2 regions of the Pseudomonas sp. CLCA07 genome follow, and region 2 is predicted to be linked to the other one. Evidence: riboswitches for the same ligand, from Rfam matches in the RefSeq annotation. Region 2 holds a riboswitch; the other holds the start of a gene.
The links. A riboswitch is a leader RNA that binds a small molecule or an ion and turns the genes downstream of it on or off. The one in region 2 is predicted to bind cobalamin.
Positions count from the first base shown of each region.

Region 1 (3,769 bases), 1.1 Mb from region 2:
GGTCCACTTCCCAGATCGCCGCGCGGCCTTCTTCCTGGTCCAGGCCATTTTCCCCGACGTTGCTGTTGGAGCCCACCGTGACGTATAGCTTGCTACCGTCTTTGCTGGCGATGACGTTTTTGGTCCAGTGATGATTCAGCGTGCCCCCTGGCAGATCAACCACTTTGATCGGTGGTGACTTGATCGCCGTGTCACCGCTTTCATAGTGAAAACGCAGCAAGCGGTCGGTGTCCGCCACGTACAGGTCATTGCCGACCAGCGTCATGCCGAAGGGCGAATTGAGGTTTTCCAGGAACACCGTGCGGGTTTCGGCGATGCCGTCGTGGTCCTTGTCACGCAGCAGCGTGATGCGGTTCGGGCTGGGGACTGCAGCACCGGCGCGGCCCATGGCTTTGCCCATGACCCAACCACGAATGCCTTTGCGGTCATCGGGTTTGGGCGGCGCGCTGGTTTCGGCCACCAGCACGTCACCGTTGGGCAGCACGTAGAGCCAGCGCGGGTGATCGAGGCCTTCAGCAAAGGCGGCCACTTGGGTCCCGGCGGCAGCTGTGGGTTTGACGCCGTCTGGCCAGCCGACCGCCTGAGCGACGTTCACCGTCGGGATCAGGGTTTTATTCGGTTCGGGTAGCTTGGGTGACGGGCCGGTGCCGTCGGAGACTTGCAGGCGGGAGGTTTCACCACAGGCGGCAAGCCCTCCGGCGAGCACGATGACGAGAACAATCGGGGACTTGCGCATGCTGGTCTTCCCTATGAATGCAGTGTCTTATTCATAGAGAAGATAAACGCAGCGATGGTTCAACCGGTCAGCCGCGAGCTTCCTTGAACAAGACGGCGATGCCCGGGTGATAGTTACCGGCTTCGTTACGCAACTTGCGGTAGGCGTAGGGGAAATACCAGGCCACCGTGCAGCAATGTTCCTTTTGCAGGTCGTCGACCATGTCCTGAAGTTCTTCCGGGGTGGCGCTCTGCTGGGCTTTTTGCGGGGCAACGAACAAACAGCCGAGTTTCAGGTCGCTGGCGTAGCTGATGCGTTTGGCGTCGCTGGTGATGTCCTGCAACGCCTGCGTCAGGTTCAGGCTGTTGACCTTGGGCCAGCGTTGAGTGGCCTGAAGATAGGCACGCTGTTCGGCGGTCGCGATAAACAGATCGGCGCGGGCGTTGCGTTCGCCCTCTTCGATTTGTTTGCGCGTCGGTGTGTTTTGCAGTGTGACCATTTCCGCCATCCACGCAGCGGTAGAGAGCAAGCCAAGGTTGGCCTTTTCGTCATGCCAGTAAGGCGCTTCGTTATCGCCGCGAGTCGTGTTGTAGCGGTCGATACAGTCAAACCAGCGTTCCAGCACCGGCCGCAGGAATTCCAGCTTCGGATTGCTGATGATCATGCCTTGCATGTTACTCACCCTTGTAATTGTGTTGTTGTTGGGTTGTGGCTCTTTGATATCACTGCTGGCCGTGTGCTGCAAGATTGGCGTCAGTAAATTGGCCGGCGGCAGTATATCGCTCGCTGCGGCTTTGTCTTCATTTGACGCTCCACCCCCAACCCTCTAACCTTCGCGGCTTGATTCAGGTGCTCTGTGGCAGTGGCCGACAGAGTGAAACAGGGAAGCCGGTGAGTGACTATCGTCAAACGACGAATCCTCACGATCCCGGCGCTGCCCCCGCAACGGTAAATGAGTGAAAGCTGCGTCTTGAGCCACTGTGTCGAGTGACATGGGAAGGCGCGCAGTCCGGCATAACGCCGCTCATGAGCCCGGAGACCGGCCTGATTCATCCAGTGGCATCACGGTGGGCGATGCCAGGCTTCTTGCCGTCTATTCTTGTGCCTGCCCGCCGTTATCCAGCCTCAACGGAGAGCTCCCCCCATGACCGATACCCCTGATCGTGACGAACGTCATTTGGCGCGCATGCAGCGCAAAAAAGCCGTGATTGACGAACGCATCGCCAATTCCCCGAACGAGTGCGGCTTGCTGCTGGTGCTGACCGGTAACGGTAAAGGCAAAAGCAGTTCGGCATTCGGCATGCTCGCCCGATCCATGGGCCACGGCATGCAATGCGGTGTGGTGCAGTTCATCAAGGGCCGCAACAGCACCGGCGAAGAACTGTTCTTCCGCCGCTTCCCGGAGCAAGTGCGTTTCCATGTCATGGGCGAGGGCTTTACCTGGGAAACCCAGGACCGCCAGCGTGACATTGCCGCCGCCGAAGCCGCCTGGGCAGTGTCCCGTGAATTGCTCAGCGATCCGTCCATCGGTCTGGTGGTGCTGGATGAGTTGAACATCGCCCTCAAGCACGGCTACCTCGACCTCGATCAGGTGCTCAGCGATTTGCAGGCCCGCCCGCCCATGCAGCATGTGGTGGTGACCGGTCGAGGTGCCAAGCCGGAAATGATTGAACTGGCCGACACCGTCACCGACATGGGCGTGATCAAACACGCGTTCCAGGCCGGGATCAAAGCGCAAAAAGGCGTCGAGCTGTGAATCAACCACGTCATTGCCCGGCGGTACTGATTGCCGCGCCGGCCTCCGGTCAGGGCAAGACCACCGTCACCGCCGCCCTGGCCCGTTTGCATCGCAATCAGGGGCGCAAGGTGCGCGTGTTCAAATGCGGCCCGGACTTTCTCGACCCGATGATTCTCGAGCGCGCCAGCGGTGCGCCGGTGTATCAACTGGATATGTGGATGGTCGGCGAACAGGAAAGTCGTCGACTGTTGTGGGAAGCGGCCGGTGACGCGGACTTGATCCTCATCGAAGGTGTCATGGGGCTGTTCGACGGTACGCCGTCCAGCGCCGACCTGGCGCGGCACTTTGGTGTGCCGGTGCTTGCTGTAATCGACGGCACTGCCATGGCGCAGACCTTTGGTGCGTTGGCGTTGGGCTTGGCGAAGTATCAGCCGGACTTGCCGTTTGCCGGCGTGTTGGCCAATCGGGTTGGCACCTTGCGTCACGCGCAATTGCTCGAAGGCAGCCTGACCGAAGGTTTGCGCTGGTACGGCGCTTTGTCGCGGGAAACCGGGATCGAATTGCCTAGTCGGCATTTAGGTCTGGTCCAGGCCAGTGAGCTGAATGATCTCGATCTGCGCCTCGATGCGGCGGCCAATGCGTTGGCCAGCAGTTGCGAAGTGGCATTGCCGCCGGCGGTCGAATTTGCAGCTCCGGATGTGATCGCGGTCGAACCGTTGCTCGCGGGTGTGCGAATTGCTGTGGCCCGTGATGAAGCGTTCGCGTTCACCTACGGCGCGAGTCTGGATTTGCTGCGAGCCATGGGTGCCGAGCTATCGTTCTTCTCGCCGATCCGCGACAGCGAAATACCGGAGGCTGACAGCCTTTATCTGCCCGGCGGTTATCCGGAATTGCACCATGTGGCGCTGTCACAAAACATCTCGATGCTTAATGCGATTCGCGCGCACCATGCAGCGGGTAAACCGCTGTTGGCCGAGTGTGGCGGCATGTTGTATCTGCTCGACTCGTTGACTGATGTCGAAGGCACTCGCGCCGAACTGGTGGGGCTGCTTAACGGCGACGCGGTGATGCAAAAGCGTCTGGCCGCGTTGGCGTTGCAAGCGGTCGAACTGCCGGAAGGTGCGTTGCGCGGGCACACGTATCACCATTCGCTGACCAGTACCGAGCTTGAGCCGATTGCGCGTGGCCTGAGCCCGAATGGCGGGCGGGGTGCGGAGGCGGTTTATCGTGAGGGGCGGATGACAGCTTCTTATGTGCACTTTTATTTTCCGTCCAATCCATCGGCGGTTGCCGCGCTTTTTGCGCCTGACCTTGAG
Region 1 is NZ_CM132131.1:1,216,039-1,219,807, reverse strand. Features, by position in the region: gene ACWGZX_RS05590 (PQQ-dependent sugar dehydrogenase) at 1-736, opposite strand, end outside; gene ACWGZX_RS05585 (hypothetical protein) at 804-1,388, opposite strand; cobalamin riboswitch at 1,546-1,777, shown strand; gene cobO (cob(I)yrinic acid a,c-diamide adenosyltransferase) at 1,860-2,471, shown strand; gene ACWGZX_RS05575 (cobyrinate a,c-diamide synthase) at 2,468-3,769, shown strand, end outside.
Region 1: linked by a shared signal. The riboswitch ahead of cobO (cob(I)yrinic acid a,c-diamide adenosyltransferase) and the one ahead of ACWGZX_RS00455 (CbtB domain-containing protein) in region 2 are both predicted to bind cobalamin.

Region 2 (3,769 bases):
TCGGCGGGGGTTTGTCCAAGGTCGGCAATGTTGTCATCCGACACGAAACCGCCGGGCTGGGTCCTGAGCAGGTGCATGGCTTAAACGCTGAGCGCGGCGCGCAATTGCGCTTCGAGTTGAGCGGCGTCCAGATCCTGGCCGATCAACACCAGGCGAGTGGTGCGCGCTTCATCGGCGCCCCACTGACGGTCGAAATGCTTGTCGAATCGCGTGCCCACGCCCTGAATCAGCAAGCGCATCGGCTTGTTCGGGATCGCGGCGAAGCCTTTGACGCGCAGGATGCCATGCTGGACCACCAGTTGGGTCAGCGCATCCAGCAGCAGGCTTTCGTCGGCTTGCGGCAGTTCGAGGGAGATCGAGTCGAAAGCATCGTGATCGTGGTCGTCATGGTCATCACCGTCGTGGTGATGATCGTGATGGCTGTGACGGCTGTCGATGTGTTCTTCGGAGCCGGCACCGAGGCCGATCAAAACATCCAGTGGCAGACGGCCGCTGCTGGCTTCGATGATTTTTACCGCTGGCGGCAGTTCTTCGGCAACTTCGAGGCGCACGCGGGCCAGGTCTTCAGGGCTGATCAAGTCGGCCTTGTTGAGAATCACCAGGTCGGCGCTGGCCAGTTGGTCGGCGAACAGTTCGTGCAGCGGCGATTCGTGGTCCAGGTTCGGATCGAGTTTGCGCTGGGCGTCGACCTGATCCGGGAATGCGGCAAAGGTACCGGCGGCGACGGCCGGGCTGTCGACCACGGTGATGACTGCGTCGACGGTGCAAGCGCTGCGGATTTCCGGCCATTGGAAGGCTTGAACCAGCGGCTTGGGCAGGGCCAGGCCCGAGGTTTCGATGAGGATATGGTCGAGGTCACCGCGACGGGCCACCAGTTCGCGCATCACCGGGAAGAATTCTTCCTGAACGGTGCAGCACAGGCAGCCGTTGGCCAATTCATAAACGCGGCCGTTGGCTTCTTCTTCGGTGCAGCCGATGGAGCACTGCTTGAGGATTTCGCCGTCGATGCCCAACTCGCCAAACTCGTTGACGATCACCGCAATGCGACGGCCCTGAGCGTTGTCGAGCATGTGCCGCAGCAAGGTGGTTTTGCCCGAACCGAGGAAGCCGGTAACGATAGTGACGGGGAGTTTGGCCAGTGTTTTCATCGGATGCCCTTTGGCAAGGTGGCGGGCAAACGGGACGACAACCGGCAACGCGCACGCGCATGCCTGAAGAGTTCGCCACCGGATCACCCCGCCCGGTTGAAAGTGAGAATCTGTGTCGAGGCAGGTCTCCTGGCTGACGGCTGGCCAGTCGTTTGACTGGCGGTTGCTGCGCCTTCCCGCTCGCGCCATGGCTGGCGCATGCAGTGGCATGGCAGAAACTGAACCGTTCACAGTTGCGGGGGCAGCCGCGGCATTGACCGCGTTCCCTTCTTAGCTTCGGCTAAACGCCGAAGAACCTCGAAAGCGCAAGGCTACGCATCGCGCAGGGGTGGGTCAATGTTCATCAGTTGTTTGCGATCACTGTGGCGAGGGGGCTTGCCCCCGTTGGGTTGCGAAGCGACCCCCTGTTTTCTCCAGGCAAAACCTGCTCACTGGTTTTGCGACGGCTGCGCCGCCGAACGGGGGCAAGCCCCCTCGCCACAGAGTTGCGAACCCTTGCCAATTGACGCGTATCCCCCGCCCATGCTTTCCTACGCACTTTGTTACGGGTGCCCTTCACAGGGTGAAACGGGAAACCGGTGAATCATGTGCTTTACTCAAAGCCATGTCAGTCCGGTGCTGCCCCCGCAACGGTAAGCGAGCGAAGCATCAAATCCACTGTGCCAGCAGTTCGGCATGGGAAGGTGATGCTTGCAGGTCAAGGCGAAAGCCTGCGCCCCTCGTGAGCCCGGAGACCGGCCCGCAACACAAAGTGACCCCTATGGTCACTGAACAACAAACCCGCGGTGGGCGGGCGCTGTTTGAACGTCTGCGTGCCCGACTCGCAGGGGTTTTCCATGCGCTCTATTCACCCGCTGACAGACCAGAGGGATGCGCCATGTCGATTATCAGCAGTACCGGCAGCAACACGGACAAGAGCACCGCCAGCACCACCACAACCCTGACTCAACGCCTGACCGCCGCCGTATGTGCGTCGATCCTCGGCGCATGCCTTGTGTATTTCGCCGGTTTCTCGCACATCGAAGCGGTGCACAACGCCGCGCACGATACCCGTCACAGCTCAGCTTTCCCGTGCCATTGAGACCTGCCCAAATGATTAAGCGTATTGCGCAAACCGCAGGTTTCACTGGGTTGCTGGCCGCCCTGTTGCTGACGCTGCTGCAAAGCTTCTGGGTCGCACCGTTGATTCTTCAGGCGGAATCCTACGAAAAAACCGAGCCGGCGCTGGTTCAACCCCATGAACACGCCGATGGCGCCATGGCCGGCCATACCCACGACGCCGAGGCCTGGGAGCCGGAAGATGGCTGGCAGCGCGTGCTGTCGACTACCGGCGGCAACCTGGTGGTGGCCGTCGGTTTTGCCCTGATGCTTGCCGGCCTGTACACCTTGCGCGCACCGACCAAAACGTCTCAGGGCCTGCTCTGGGGTCTGGCCGGTTATGCGACCTTCGTACTGGCGCCGACCCTTGGCCTGCCACCGGAACTGCCGGGCACTGCGGCAGCAGATCTGGCTCAACGGCAAATGTGGTGGATCGGCACCGCCGCCTCCACCGCTGTCGGGATCGCATTGATCGTGTTCAGCCGGCACTGGCTGATGAAAGTGCTGGGCGTGGCGATTCTGGCCACTCCGCATATCATCGGCGCACCTCAGCCGGAAGTGCATTCGATGCTCGCGCCGGAAGCGCTGGAAGCGCAGTTCAAAATCGCTTCGCAGCTGACCAACGTGGCGTTCTGGCTGGCCTTGGGCCTGGTCAGTGCCTGGTTGTTCCGCCGCAAAAGCGATGGCCAATACCACGCATGACAGAGGCCAGCACTGTGCCGACGCTAGTGGTCGGCCTGGGCTGCCAGCGCGGCTGCCCCGCCAGCACGCTGCGGGCATTGCTTGATCAGGCATTACAGGCTCATCAAATCGGACTTCACGAGATAAAGGCCCTGGCCAGCATTGACCTGAAGCGCGACGAATTGGGCCTGATCGAGCTGGCCGCACAACTTGCGCTGCCGTTGACGTTTTTCAGCAGTGAACAATTGGCCGGTTATCACCCCAAACTCACCCACCATTCAGACATCGCCTTCGAGCGCACCGGCTGTTATGGCGTAGCGGAAAGTGCTGCCCTGGCACTGGCCGAACAGTTGGCCCAGGCGCCGGCGAAGCTGCTGATATCCCGACAAAAATACGCTCAGGCGACCCTGGCATTGGCCTGCGCTGCTTAAAATCCCCGATAATCGCGCATTCGATCATGAGCAATCTTCATCTGAAGCCTTGCCCAGCCTCTTTTTTCACAGGAATCGACGATGACCGTCTACTTCATTGGCGCAGGGCCCGGCGACCCGGAACTGATCACGGTCAAAGGCCAACGGCTGATTCGCAGCTGCCCGGTGATCATCTACGCCGGCTCCCTGGTGCCTGCGGCTGTGCTGGAAGGCCATCGCGCCGAACAGGTGATCAACAGCGCCGAATTACACTTGGAACAGATCATCGAACTGATCAAAACTGCCCACGCCAACGGCCAGGACGTGGCGCGGGTGCATTCCGGCGATCCGAGCCTGTATGGCGCGATTGGCGAGCAGATTCGCTACCTGCGCGAGCTTGATATTCCTTTTGAAATCGTTCCGGGTGTCACG
Region 2 is NZ_CM132131.1:81,844-85,612, forward strand. Features, by position in the region: gene cobN (cobaltochelatase subunit CobN) at 1-77, opposite strand, end outside; gene cobW (cobalamin biosynthesis protein CobW) at 81-1,148, opposite strand; cobalamin riboswitch at 1,251-1,463, opposite strand; cobalamin riboswitch at 1,678-1,905, shown strand; gene ACWGZX_RS00455 (CbtB domain-containing protein) at 2,026-2,229, shown strand; gene ACWGZX_RS00460 (CbtA family protein) at 2,241-2,948, shown strand; gene ACWGZX_RS00465 (cobalamin biosynthesis protein) at 2,945-3,358, shown strand; gene cobM (precorrin-4 C(11)-methyltransferase) at 3,440-3,769, shown strand, end outside.